Regions from separate parts of the Enterococcus avium genome, predicted to be linked through region 1. Evidence: predicted binding sites of a transcription regulator. Region 1 holds the regulator's gene; each other region holds the start of a gene.
What was found. The regulator NrdR, encoded in region 1, represses ribonucleotide reductase genes. The targets are predictions, from matches to a motif close to ACACNATATATNGTGT.
Positions count from the first base shown of each region.

Region 2: the regulator NrdR is predicted to act here: its motif matches at 1,501-1,516, upstream of AUF14_RS11650 (deoxynucleoside kinase).
Region 3: the regulator NrdR is predicted to act here: its motif matches at 1,589-1,604, upstream of AUF14_RS19785 (deoxynucleoside kinase).

Region 1 covers NZ_NBSL01000002.1:1,027,773-1,032,076, forward strand. Annotated here, with positions in the region: gene polA (DNA polymerase I) at 1-791, shown strand, start outside; gene mutM (DNA-formamidopyrimidine glycosylase) at 840-1,673, shown strand; gene coaE (dephospho-CoA kinase) at 1,677-2,276, shown strand; gene nrdR (transcriptional regulator NrdR) at 2,460-2,933, shown strand; gene AUF14_RS05400 (DnaD domain protein) at 2,945-4,258, shown strand; gene dnaI (primosomal protein DnaI) at 4,258-4,304, shown strand, end outside.
Region 2 covers NZ_NBSL01000002.1:2,316,782-2,321,085, reverse strand. Annotated here, with positions in the region: gene mvaD (diphosphomevalonate decarboxylase) at 1-261, opposite strand, end outside; gene mvk (mevalonate kinase) at 254-1,195, opposite strand; gene AUF14_RS11650 (deoxynucleoside kinase) at 1,576-2,232, shown strand; gene AUF14_RS11645 (glycoside hydrolase family 13 protein) at 2,258-3,880, opposite strand; gene AUF14_RS11640 (glycoside hydrolase family 13 protein) at 3,877-4,304, opposite strand, start outside.
Region 3 covers NZ_NBSL01000003.1:868,170-872,473, reverse strand. Annotated here, with positions in the region: gene pnuC (nicotinamide riboside transporter PnuC) at 1-672, opposite strand, end outside; gene AUF14_RS19785 (deoxynucleoside kinase) at 767-1,474, opposite strand; gene AUF14_RS19780 (SIS domain-containing protein) at 2,020-3,024, opposite strand; gene AUF14_RS19775 (SIS domain-containing protein) at 3,043-4,098, opposite strand; gene AUF14_RS19770 (PTS system mannose/fructose/sorbose family transporter subunit IID) at 4,114-4,304, opposite strand, start outside.

The DNA of each region.
Region 1 (4,304 bases):
GCCGATTAAGTTCGGTTGATCCAAACTTGCAAAATATTCCAATTAGATTAGAAGAAGGACGAAAGATTCGTCAGGCTTTTGTTCCTCGTGATGAAGACTGGGTAATCTATTCTTCTGACTATTCTCAAATTGAATTGCGTGTTTTAGCACATATTTCTGGGGATGAGCATTTGAAGCAGGCGTTTCGTGATGGTATGGATATTCACACTAGTACCGCGATGCGTGTCTTCAATGTTACTGAAGATGAAGTGACGCCGAATATGCGTCGAAATGCCAAAGCAGTAAACTTCGGAATTGTGTATGGTATTTCTGATTATGGGCTATCACAAAATCTGGGAATTACGCGCAAGGCCGCACAAGAATATATCGATACGTATTTTGAAAATTATCCAGACGTAAAACGTTATATGGAAGAAAGCGTACGTGAGGCTAAAGATAAGGGCTATGCTGCCACACTTTATAATCGACGACGCTATTTACCAGATATTAATGCGCGAAACTTCAATCTTCGTTCATTTGCAGAGCGAACAGCCATAAATACGCCAATTCAAGGAAGTGCAGCAGATATCTTAAAACTTGCAATGATTGAGATGGCAAAACGTTTGAAGGAGGAAAAACTACAGGCGACGATGCTGTTGCAAGTACACGATGAGCTTGTTTTCGAAGTTCCAGAAAGTGAATTGGAACAATTAGACAAATTAGTCAAAGAAGTGATGGAGAACACTGTTCAGTTAGATGTCCCGTTGTTAACCGACAGTAATTGGGGCAAAACGTGGTATGAAGCAAAATAAAAAGAAGCTGGGAGAAATTCCAGCTTTTTGATTTAGGAGTGAAGTAAAATGCCAGAATTGCCAGAAGTAGAGACTGTCAGAAAAGGTTTGGTCTCTTTGGTTAAGAATAAAACGATTGCGAAAGTTGATGTTTATTGGCCGCGCATTATTGAATTTCCCGAGATCGATATTTTTCAGCAGCAATTGATCGGTGAAACAATAGAAACAGTGGATCGACGTGGAAAGTACTTGATCTTTGAATTTACACATTACGAGATGGTTTCACATTTACGGATGGAAGGAAAGTATGAATTTTTTGATCAGCCGACTGCGTTAGACAAACACAGCCATGTTCGTTTCATTTTTACTGATGGTTCTGAGTTAATTTATCATGACGTACGTAAATTTGGTCGAATGGCTCTATTGAAAAAAGGAACGGCGAAAGAGTATAAAGGTTTGACGCGGTTAGGCCCTGAGCCGACAGATGCGGATTTTGACTTAGCTGATTTTAAAGTTAAATTGAAAAAGGCTTCCACCATGATCAAGCCTCTATTACTAAATCAAAAAATCGTGGCAGGCTTAGGAAACATCTATGTTGATGAAGTCCTCTGGTTAGCGAAGATTCATCCTGAACAACCGGCGAATACGTTGAGTTCTCAAAGTGCTCGCCAGTTGCGTGAAGCGATTATCGAGGTGATCGGAAAAGCGAAAGAGGCAGGCGGAACGACCATTCGAACCTATTTAAATGCGCTTGGAGAGGCTGGACATTTCCAACAAGAATTGCACGTCTACGGACAAACTGGTGAACCGTGTTCGCGTTGTGGCACACCAATTATCAAAATCAAAGTAGCGCAAAGAGGGACACACCTTTGTCCTCATTGCCAAAAACTAAAGAAGGTGTAGAATTTGAGCTTTGTATTAGGTGTTACTGGTGGTATCGCTAGTGGAAAATCAACGGTTGTAGATTTTTTTAAGGCAGAAGGATTTCCAGTTGTTGATGGAGACATTATTGCTCGGGAAGTCGTAGAGCCGGGTACTGAAGGACTGATGGCTTTAGAGAAAGTTTTTGGTAAAACAATTTTGCAAAACGATGGTAGTTTGGACCGCAAAAAATTGGGAACTTTAATCTTTCAAAATGAGCAAAAAAGACATCTGTTAAACAAAACACTTGATCCATTTATTCGTGATGAAATAAAAAAACAAACACTAGAGGCAAAAAAAGGAAGTCACTTGGTGATTGTTGATATCCCACTCTTATTCGAAGGACATTACGAATCAATGATGGATGAAGTGGCAACAGTTTATGTTACACCAGACATCCAATTGGAACGCCTGATGGCAAGAAATAATCTTTCTGAAGAAGAAGCTTTAAAACGCATTAATAGCCAGCTTCCGTTAGAGGAAAAGAAAAAAAGAGCGGATTTCGTATTTGATAATTGCAATTCACAAGAAACAACGCGTCAAGAGGTTCTTAAATGGTTAGAAAGAAAAAAATTTGTTTCTTAAAGAATTCAGCGTCGTAGCTTTACGACGCTTTTTTTAGTGGGCTGGTTATGGTAAACTCATGTTATATAAACAAAAAAGTTTTCTTTCAAACCTGTTTTTGTTTTTGAGAAATTATTCTATATAACAAAAAGATATTCATACAAAGTGAGTCATTCTAATTAATAAGAAAGTGCGGGTGAAATTATGCGTTGTCCAAGATGTAATCATAATAATTCACGAGTAATTGATAGTCGACAAACAGATGACGGGCGAGCGATCCGCCGTCGAAGAGAATGCGAGAGCTGCGGGTTTCGTTTTACGACCTTTGAGCGTATTGAGGCAGCTCCTTTATTAGTTGTTAAACGAAATGGGGATCGCGAAGAGTTCAGTCGTGATAAAATTTTACGCGGGTTGATTCGCTCTGCAGAAAAACGTCCAGTAGCTATGGAACAGATGGAACAGATCGTGGATCATGTAGAAAATCGTGTTCGCAGTATGGGAGAAAATGAAATTCCTACGAGTCAAATCGGCGAATTTGTCATGGAGGATTTAATGGAAGTGGACGAGATCGCCTATATTCGTTTTGCGAGTGTTTATCGACAGTTTAAAGACATGTCTGTATTCTTGAAGGAATTGCAGGAAATCGTTGACAAAGCAAAGTCAACAGATGATGAGTAGGAGGCTTTTTAGTGGCAGAAGAACTAAAACCCAGCACCTTTTACACGGTCTACGGTGAGCCACAACTTGATCAAAGCAAACAGGATGCGTTGCTTTATTTATATCAGCCGATTATCGGCAGTAACGCATTAAGCTTATATTTAACTTTTGTTAGCGATGTTAGCATAGAGGGTAAGAGTGCCAGCCTCATGCATACGGATTTATTAGCTGCAGTGGATACTGGACTGATGAATCTGGTGAAAGCGCGAGAACAATTAGAAGGCATTGGTTTGTTAGAAACGTTTCAAAAAACAGATAATGAAATTGGCATGAGTTTGCTCTATCAGCTTCACCCTCCATTGATTCCAGAGAAATTTTTTCAAGATCCTTTGATGGCTTATTTACTGATGGACAAGGTAGGAAAACGACGTTATGAACGTTTAGTTGAGCGCTTCAAGCCGAAAACCTTTGAAAAAGGTGAAGTCAAGAATATTACCAAACGTTTTCGTGAAGTTTATCGTTTCGATGATAAAGCTTTTGCCAGCCAAAGTGAAAGTTTAGAACAAACACAAGAGGCTTTTTCTACCCAAACAGATTTTGATTGGTCATTGTTTACGCAACAGCTTAAACGCTTTAATTTGTTTTTGAGTTATGATGATCGTGAAAAGCTGCAAACCTTTCAAACTTTGTATGGCTTGAATGAATTGGATTTAGCAGAGTATGTAGCGAAGGCAAGTGCTGGTGAAAAAAACGGGTTGAATTTTAGCTATTTACGTCAGCTGATCAACAAGGAAAAACGTCCCAACGTATCTGCTGAGCCTAAAGAAACGATGATCGATAGCTCTGCCAATAACGGAAGTTTTTCTCCGCAGGAATTAGAGGTCATTGCTCAAAGCAAAAAAATTGCGCCAGTAACATTTTTACGAGCGATTAAACGCGAAAAAGGCGGATTTGAGACAAATACGGAAGTTCGATTGCTAGAAGAATTGATTAGTCGCAATTTGTTACCGAAAAGCGTCATCAATATAATCATCAATTATATTTTGGTCATTCAAAACCAAGCGGTAATCAATGCGAACTATTTGAATGCTATCGCAAATGATTGGGCACAGAAAAAAATTATCAGTCCTGAAGCGGCAATCGCCCATGTACGTGAGAACAATCAAAAACTGGTTCGCAAACCTCAGACCAGTCGTCCAGCTTATCAAAAACGCGGAGCGGGTCGTAAAGAAGCGTTGCCAGAGCACATCAAACAGCCACCTAAAGAGACCAAATTAACACCGGAAAAAGAAGCAGAATTGAACCGTAAATTAGCGGAATATTTAAGTAAAGAAGGTGACGATTAATGGAAGATGTAGGAAAAGAGTTGAATCGCATCATTAAAAGCCGTGG
Region 2 (4,304 bases), 1.3 Mb from region 1:
CAAGGAACAATCGGCTTTGTCGCGGATGACATTAAGAAAGCGACTCACTTTTAAGGTCGCTTTCGAATCTTGTAGTTGATTGTCTAAATAGAATTGATCTTCAATGAGCTCTTCTGAAAAGGTCACATGTGTTTCTGTATAAAAAGCATCCAATGTCAGCGATAAGCTGTTGTTCATTGGGATGATTAATTCTTGGTTTTCTTTGCCCCAATATTTAATCAAGGCAATATTCGTATAAGCTCGAGCTTTACCACTAAACATGTGCGTACACACCTAACCCTTCGATCCATGTATTTCGCGCACCAGCATCCAATAGAATTTGCTGCAGCTGACGTCCGCTAGTCTCATCTTCTGCCAGAGCGATCATGCAGCCGCCACGTCCGCCGCCCGTTAATTTTGCTCCCAGGGCTTGATTTTCTAAAGCTGTTTCAATCAAGTGGTCTAAGTGACGATTGCTGGTACCTAATAATCGTAATAAGCCTTGTGCCTGATTCATGCAGTCGCCTAAATTCCGTGGTTGGTTTTGTAAAATGGCTTTTTGTGCTTGGCTAGTTAATTTTCCTAGTGTCTGCATTTGCTTATTAGTTTCATAGGGACGCATCTCCATTAATTTTGCGATGTCTTTAACCGCTTTACGTGTCTGTCCCTTCACACCTGTATCTGCCACGACTAAAAAGGCATCCATATTTAACTGGAAAGGTTGGAAACCAATGCCTCTTTGGTAAAGGATCGGTTCAGTACCGCTGATGGTTGTCGCATCAATACCGCTAGGATTGCCGTGAGCAACCGCTTCAGCTTGATTGACAAAATGCAGTACGCTATCTTGTGTAGCGGGTTCTTCCATCCAGTCAAAAACAGCACGTGTAATTGCGACCGCTACTGCTGCACTAGAGCCCATTCCCCGTTCAGCGGGGATGGAGCTTTCAATTTTTAAATAAAATGGTTCTGGAATTTTAAAATGCTTCACTAAATACCATAGTAAGACCGTCACGTTGCGCATTGTGTTTGGGGCTTCTGAAAGCGGCCCATGGAAGAAACTAGATTCGATCCATGATTCTACTTTATTTGCGCGGACCGTTGCTTGGATGCCCGTTCCTGAAAAAGGAAAGGCAATCGCTGGTTCCCCGTAGACAACTGAGTGTTCCCCCATTAAGATGATTTTCCCGCTGGCATAACCCGTGCCAATCGATTTCATTCAAAAAACCCCTATTTCGTTTTAGAGTCGTTCTTTCTCATAAGAAAAATTAAAATATTCTTGTTAATATTTATTTTAATTGAACTGTTCTTGTAGTAAAAACAATTTGTTTTCATTTTATCTTTTACTAGAAGTGCTAACAGAAACCTTACTTAGTAATAATTTCCTACTTTAGTCTCTTCCCATTTTACTCAGAGAAGACGGACAAGTAAACGAAACGACTGAAAAGTTTTTGAAAATCAGTGATTTTTTAAACATTCTTTAGAAGAAAAAAGTGATTTTTTAGATAGGTATTTTGATTGACGATACAAGATATTGGGGGTATATTAGAAAAGTTGAGAAATAATTACTATATTTTGTATGAAGTGAGTTGGAGGTTTATGAGCGTGATTGTATTAGCAGGTACCATTGGAGCAGGGAAATCAAGTTTGACCGCGATGTTGTCAGAGCATCTAGGTAGTCAGGCTTTTTATGAATCAATTGATGATAATGAGGTATTGCCGCTGTTTTATGCTGATCCAGAGCAATATGCTTTTTTATTACAGATTTATTTTTTAAACAAACGGTTTGACAGCATCAAAAAAGCAATGCAGGATGACAATAATGTGCTAGATCGCTCAATATATGAGGATTCTTTATTATTCCATCTAAATGCCGATCTTGGTCGGGCAACGGAGACAGAAGTGAAGGTTTATGATGAATTGTTGGCGAATATGATGCAGGAATTGCCTTATGCCGCTCACAAGAAGCATCCAGATTTGTTGGTTCATATCCGTGTTTCTTTTGAAACGATGATGGAACGGATTCAAAAGCGTGGACGTGAATATGAACAACTGGAATTTGATCCAACCCTTTATGATTATTATAAAGAATTGAACAGCCGTTACGATCAATGGTATGAGGACTACAATGAGAGTCCTAAAATTCAAATCGACGGGGATCGTTTGAACTTTGTAGATGATGCTGCCGCACGCGATGAAGTCATACGCTTGATTGATGAAAAAATTTTAGAAGTCCAAGGTGTCGTATTCGAATAATGAAAAGATGCTTAATCTTAATTGGTTAAGCATCTTTTTTTACCACCACCGCTTCAAATGGTCGCAATGTCATTGTTTTTTTCCATGACGAATCTTGATAATTCGCCAATAAAATCATGGCTGGTGCGTTTACCCAGCGATTGGGTAGGGTGACAGACTGCGACTGGTCACTCAAATTTGTGAGGACATACGCTTCCTCTAAGTCTAGTTTGCGGGTGTAGGCCCAGACTTTGGGATGTTTTGCTAGTTCGATATGATAATTACCGTCTAGAAAAACAGGAAATGACTTTCTCAGTGCAATCAATTTCTTGTAATAGTTTAATGGAGAAAACGGGTCTGCTTCCTGAAGTGCAACGTTAATCTTATCCGTGTTAGGATTGATCTTCATCCAAGGGAGATTTGTTGAAAAGCCGCCAAAGTCAGTCCAGTGCATGGGTGTTCGAGAATGATCACGGGTCCAATGAGTGATTAAACGCAAGGCTTCTTCTGGTGGAATTCCTTTATTTAGACAATCATGATACGCCGCTAGTGAATCTGTTGCATTGACCTCTTCAATCGATTCGAAAGGGAAGTTCGTCATTCCTAATTCCTGACCTTGATAAATGAAAGGTGTCCCTCTCAATAGCATATAAGCAGTAGCTAGTGCCGTAGCTGATTCATGGGTTTCATTGCCAAAGGTTGAGTTGCTGCGGGGATTATCATGATTATCGGTATACAATGCATTCCATCCTAGCGGCTGCATGTCTTTTTGCCAGCGGGATAATACCTTTTTGAAGCCCAGCAGATCGCCTGTTTCAGAACCGGGTTCACCAGTTCGAACCTGATGCTCCAGTTCGAAAATCATATCGATATAGCCGCTCTCTTCATCGGTCCAAAAGGGGGCTGTTTTACTATTCACCCCGCTTGCTTCACCGACAGTCATGATGTCATAGCTTCGGAAAATCTCTCGCAATTCGGCCATATACGTTTCGATTCCGACAACATTCATGAAGGGCGCCCAAGGGTTAGTCGTGATTTTAAAATCCCAAGGTTCTTTTTGAATGTGGCTGATGGCATCTAAACGAAAACCGTCAATGCCGAAGTCCAGCCACCAGCGAATCATTTGGTAAATATTTTCCCGCATCGCTGGATTTTTCCAATTTAAATCAGGCTGCTCTTTAGCGAAGACGTGAAAATAGGCCTGTTTTGTGTTGGGATCATAGGTCCAGGTTGATCCGCCAAAAAAACTTTGCCAATTATTCGGCATTTTCTCCGGCGTCGCATCGGCCCATAAGTAATAGTCGCGATAAGGATTGTCCTTGCCTTTTTTTGATTCTATAAACCAAGGGTGCTGATCGCTGGTATGGTTGACAACTAAATCCATAATAAGACGAATCCCCAGCTCATGAGCAGCAGCCAACAAGTCTTTCAAGTCCTCAAGTGTCCCAAATTCAGGATTGATGGCTTGGTAATCTGAAATATCGTAGCCATTATCTACATTTGGACTCTTGTAAATAGGATTTAGCCAAATAAAATCAATGCCTAGCTCCTTTAGATAAGTGAGTTTTGCTTGGATACCCTTTAGATCACCGATACCATCATCGTTACTATCCATAAAGCTGCGAGGGTAAATTTGGTATCCTACGGCATTTTTCCACCATTTAGTCATATGTCTTCTCCTAGTTCTACGACAAAGGCATCCCAAGGTTCTAAGTGAATGGTTTGTTCACGTGGGATAACAGTCGTTAAATTTGAAATGATGACCTTTCCTAACGTTCCCTCGGGATAAGTAAATGAATGAGGATCATTTGAAAAGTTCGTGACAATCAGCCAGCGCTTGTTTTCATAAATTCGGAGATAGCTGAAGACGTCATCGGCTGTTTCAGTCAATAATTTGTACTCGCCCCATACCATGATCGGTTGTTCTTTTCGCAACTGGATCAATTGTTGATAGGTGTAGAAAATGGAGTGAGGATCACGTAAAGCATGTGTCACATTGATCTTGGGATAATTTGGCACGACTGCCAGCCAGGGAGTACCTGTTGTAAAACCGGCGTAAGGGGAAGCGTCCCACTGCATTGGCGTTCGTCCGT
Region 3 (4,304 bases), on a different contig from region 1:
AGAAACAGTGAAGGCCAACACATCGTTGATCAAATAAACCGAGCTGTTGACAAACATCGCTAAGCTGGCGGAGCCATGTCGGAATGAAATGAACCAAAGAACCATTTGGGCAAGGCCTGAAGCCAGCCACCAGAAATATTGATTGTTGTAGCGTAAGAAGCTGATAATTCCGGCACTCAGACTAATAGAAAAGGCAATCGCATCAATCCAAGGCCGGGGATCGTCGGTGAAGCGTTGGATCAAATAACCCGATACAAAATAAACGATAATGGTACTGATAATCGCAATCCCCCATGTTTTTCCGGTGAACTTGCGGATTTTTGCGGCCATGTTGTGATTCCATTCCTTACTTAATAAAACAGGAATATCAAGGGTGATCATATAGGCGATCTGTTCGCCGATGCTTAAATAATTCTTCGCTGAATAGCCAACATAAATAAAGCAGATTGCCGATATAATTCCTAAAATACCATTGACCGATTTTGCGGCATTAATGGACAGAATACATAAAACCCCTAAAGTTGTACCGATGAAGGTAATTACAGTTAGAAGGTTGATCGGTTGGTTAACTAGCGTCATCACCTGACAGCCTAGACTGAAGAAAAAGAGGTAATAATTTTGTTGCGGCCAGCCTTTTAACTGGTGAAGTAAAAATTTAAAATAATTTATCATGGTGGAGCTCCTCGTTATAAATATTTAGGGATTCATCTTTATATCTATACCCTCGAAAAAACAGACGTTCTTTAATTCTCAAATAAAGGACCTATTAAAAAATTCCTTTTTCAATATTTCCATTTGAATAATAACAAGGACTTTTCAGTTCCTGCTGATTCAACTTATTCGTTTCTTCTTTGATCAGCTTGATTACTGTTTCAGCAGCCTGCGGATCAGCGACAAAATCGTAGTGATCGCCGTCGATCTGGATTTTTGGACAAATATTAAAATTATCATACCATTGCTCATAACGCTCGTTGACCATTCGATAATAATCATACAGCTCAGGATTTGCGGCAATTTGTTCGTAATCTCGCCCACGCTTTTGAATCCGATCCAGCATCACATCAAAGGAAACCTTAATATGAACCATTAAATCAGGCCGTTTCTTTGGTGCGGCAGTCTCCAATTCCTTCAACATCGTGTCCAATAAGTTGTCATATTGCAGCACTTCCTGTTGACTTACGCGCCCAAGATCAGCATTCAAATGAAACAGTAAACTGTCTTCATAAATTGAACGATCAAGCACGTTATCCGCTTGCTTCAAGGCATCCTTCATCGCCAAAAAGCGTTTATTTAAAAAGAATATTTGCAGCAGAAATGTATATTTTTCTGGATTCGAGTAAAACAACGGCAATACTTCGTTATCATCCACGTTCTCGTAAAATGGTTTTGAATTCATTTCCTGCGACAACATATCTGTCAAACTACTCTTCCCTGCACCGATTGTGCCAGCTATTAATAGCATCGTTTCATCCATCCCTCTCTCATTAAAGTAAGAATTTATCTTTTAAATCCTTGATAATAGTACTCCTAATTTTTTTTGATGTAAAGACTAGATTTTGTGTCTAATTAGTGATATACAAAACCGACAACACAATATATAGTGTTGTCGGTTTCAAGAGGTTGTATGCACTTTCTTTGCTATGTTGACGATTTTTCTCAAAAAGTCAGACTCACCGATAACTCTTTTTTCAGTACTATTCTTCTAAAACCGTGAAAATAGGGTCTTTTCATTTCGCATACGATCCGACTATACTTCTCGTATGTTTGATCTTCTAAGTTGAAGACTTTACTAACCACTTTTAATCCTGCAAAAAGTCGGACTCGCTGCTATCTCTTTTTTTGGTACTATTTTTCTAAAAACGTGAAAAATAAGTTTATTTTCGTTTCGCATACGATCCGACTATACTCCTCGTATGTTTGATCTTCTAAATTGAAGACTTTACTAACCACTTTTAATCCTGCAAAAAGTCGGACTCGCAAAAGAGACCTCTTTACTTTATGCAAAGAGGTCTCAAAATATTAATAATCAAATTGACGGTAGTAACGACGAATGTCTAATGGATGGCAATTTAATTTTTCAACATGGGCATCGATTCGTTGGGTGACACAGTGCATTAATAAATGCGGTAGCACTCGGCCGCGATTTTTCTCGCTGATGCCTTCGATTGGGTAATCCTTGGAATCAATGAAGGTATAGTTTCCACAAATACGTGGTAACAGATTTTTCACTCGCTCGGCTAATGGACGCTGCTCATCTTCACCTAAGAACAATGTTACTGGTGTGGTTTCATCCACGATTTCTAACGTTCCATGTAAGAATTCAGCAGCGTGGATTGATTTAGAGCGTAACCAGCTTTGTTCTTCCCAATAGCACATCGCGTATGAGTAAACGGCGCCCCACTGATTACCAGCCCCGATAAAGTAATGCATAGCATCGTGACGATGTTTTTCAGCAAACGCACGGCCAAAGTCTTCTGCTTGTTTTTCTGCTTCGACTAACCCTTTGGCTAAATGATTTTCCAATTCCTCATAATACTCTTCATAATCTGGAAAATCGCCATTCTTGTTCATTAAACGATCCGCAACCATGAAAAATTTGATTTGCTCAGTTCCAGGATTCGGATAGGTAATCACGTGATCACAGCTTTCAGCCAGTTTCGTGCCTGCCGTATCAATGAAGCCTAATAATGTCGCACCGACTTCTTTAATCATATCCACTGCCTTCACGACTTCTTCCGTTGTGCCTGTTACTGAAGAAAGAATCACTAATGAATCCTTCGTCAATCTGCGATTACCCGTAGTGTAATATTCAGCAGCGTGCTGCACATACACTGGCAAATCACTACGACCGTTAATATACGTTACTGCCTGCATAGCAGAAGCATAAGTACCGCCGATTCCTAAATAAAATATATTGTCGTAGCCTTTTTCCCAAACCTCATCAACAATTTTTTCGACCTGTGGGCGTAGTTCTAAGGCTCCTTGGATATCATCAATTTGCTGCTGTTCATTAAATTTCAACATGTCATAAACTCCTCAACTTTATATTTTACTTTTTAATACTGCGTCAAAATCATCAAAAATTCGTTTGCTTAAATCAATTCCCTTCGCCGTTGCCGTGCGATACGCCAGCAGTTGGAATGGAATAATCAATACTAATGGCGAGAAAAGCTCAGAAACTTTGATATCTAAACCTAAAGTATCGTTATCAGAAGCTTTTTCTGTCGTCACCCTCAGGATTTTCCCAACAGAACTATCCATATAAGCTGCTAAAGCCTGTGATCTTTCAAGATTCACACTAGGTGTTTCGATAAAGAACAGCGTATGTTCCCAATCAGCTTCCAAATATGGACCATGCATGTAAGCTTCTAATTCAAAGCCTTGACTAGGTCGGCGTACAGTTTCAGTGAATTTCGTTTCAAACTCTTTGGCTGTTCCCCAGTTCGGTCCATAACCTAGTGCAACGAAACGTCCGCCAAGCTTCAGCAGGTTTTCGTGCTGCTCAAAAAAGTCATTGGATTTTGTGATCACACTTGGAATATGCGTAATCAACTCCGCTAATTCTTCCTTAAGGGCATGAAGCTTTTGCTCGTCAATATGTTTTTTCGAAACGCCGACTTTGATTGCCAGCAGGATCAATTGTAAAATTGTTGCTGAGAAGCCTTTTGTAACAAAGCCAACGGTTTCGATTCCCATGTTTAGGTCAATGACTTTATCAACCACTTGAGCAATTGGACTTTCTACATCGCTGGTTAACACGATCCGTTGAATCTCGGTGCCACTTAATTCCTTCATCGCATCGACTGTCGAGGCACTTTTACCGCTTTGGGAAACGCCGATAATCGTATCGGTTCCTTTGATCAAGCGCCCATAATGATTGAAATTATAGGGTTCTTCAATTGTAATCGTGACATCCGCCAATGTTTCAAACGCGAACTTTGCTGATAAACACGCATTGTAAGAGGAACCAGTCGCTAAGATCGTGACAGTATTCATTTCTGCCAATTGTGTATCCGCCGAAAAATCATACTCGGTTAAAATTTTCGTCAATGTTTCTTGTTCTTGATCAATATAATCAAGCATTGTCATTGTTGACATGTTTTCCCTCCATTCTTAAAAGATCCCGATTAACGAACCAAGGATGCCGAAAACAGCTAAGCCTAATAAAATCGTCAAGGCTTTGACTTCCTTTTTCAATAAATAGAAGACTGCGCCAAAAGCTCCCAGTGATAAGATTCGCGGCACGATATCGTCAAAAATACTTTGAACTGTTACCGCATTTTCACCTGTCCCGATTTTCAGCG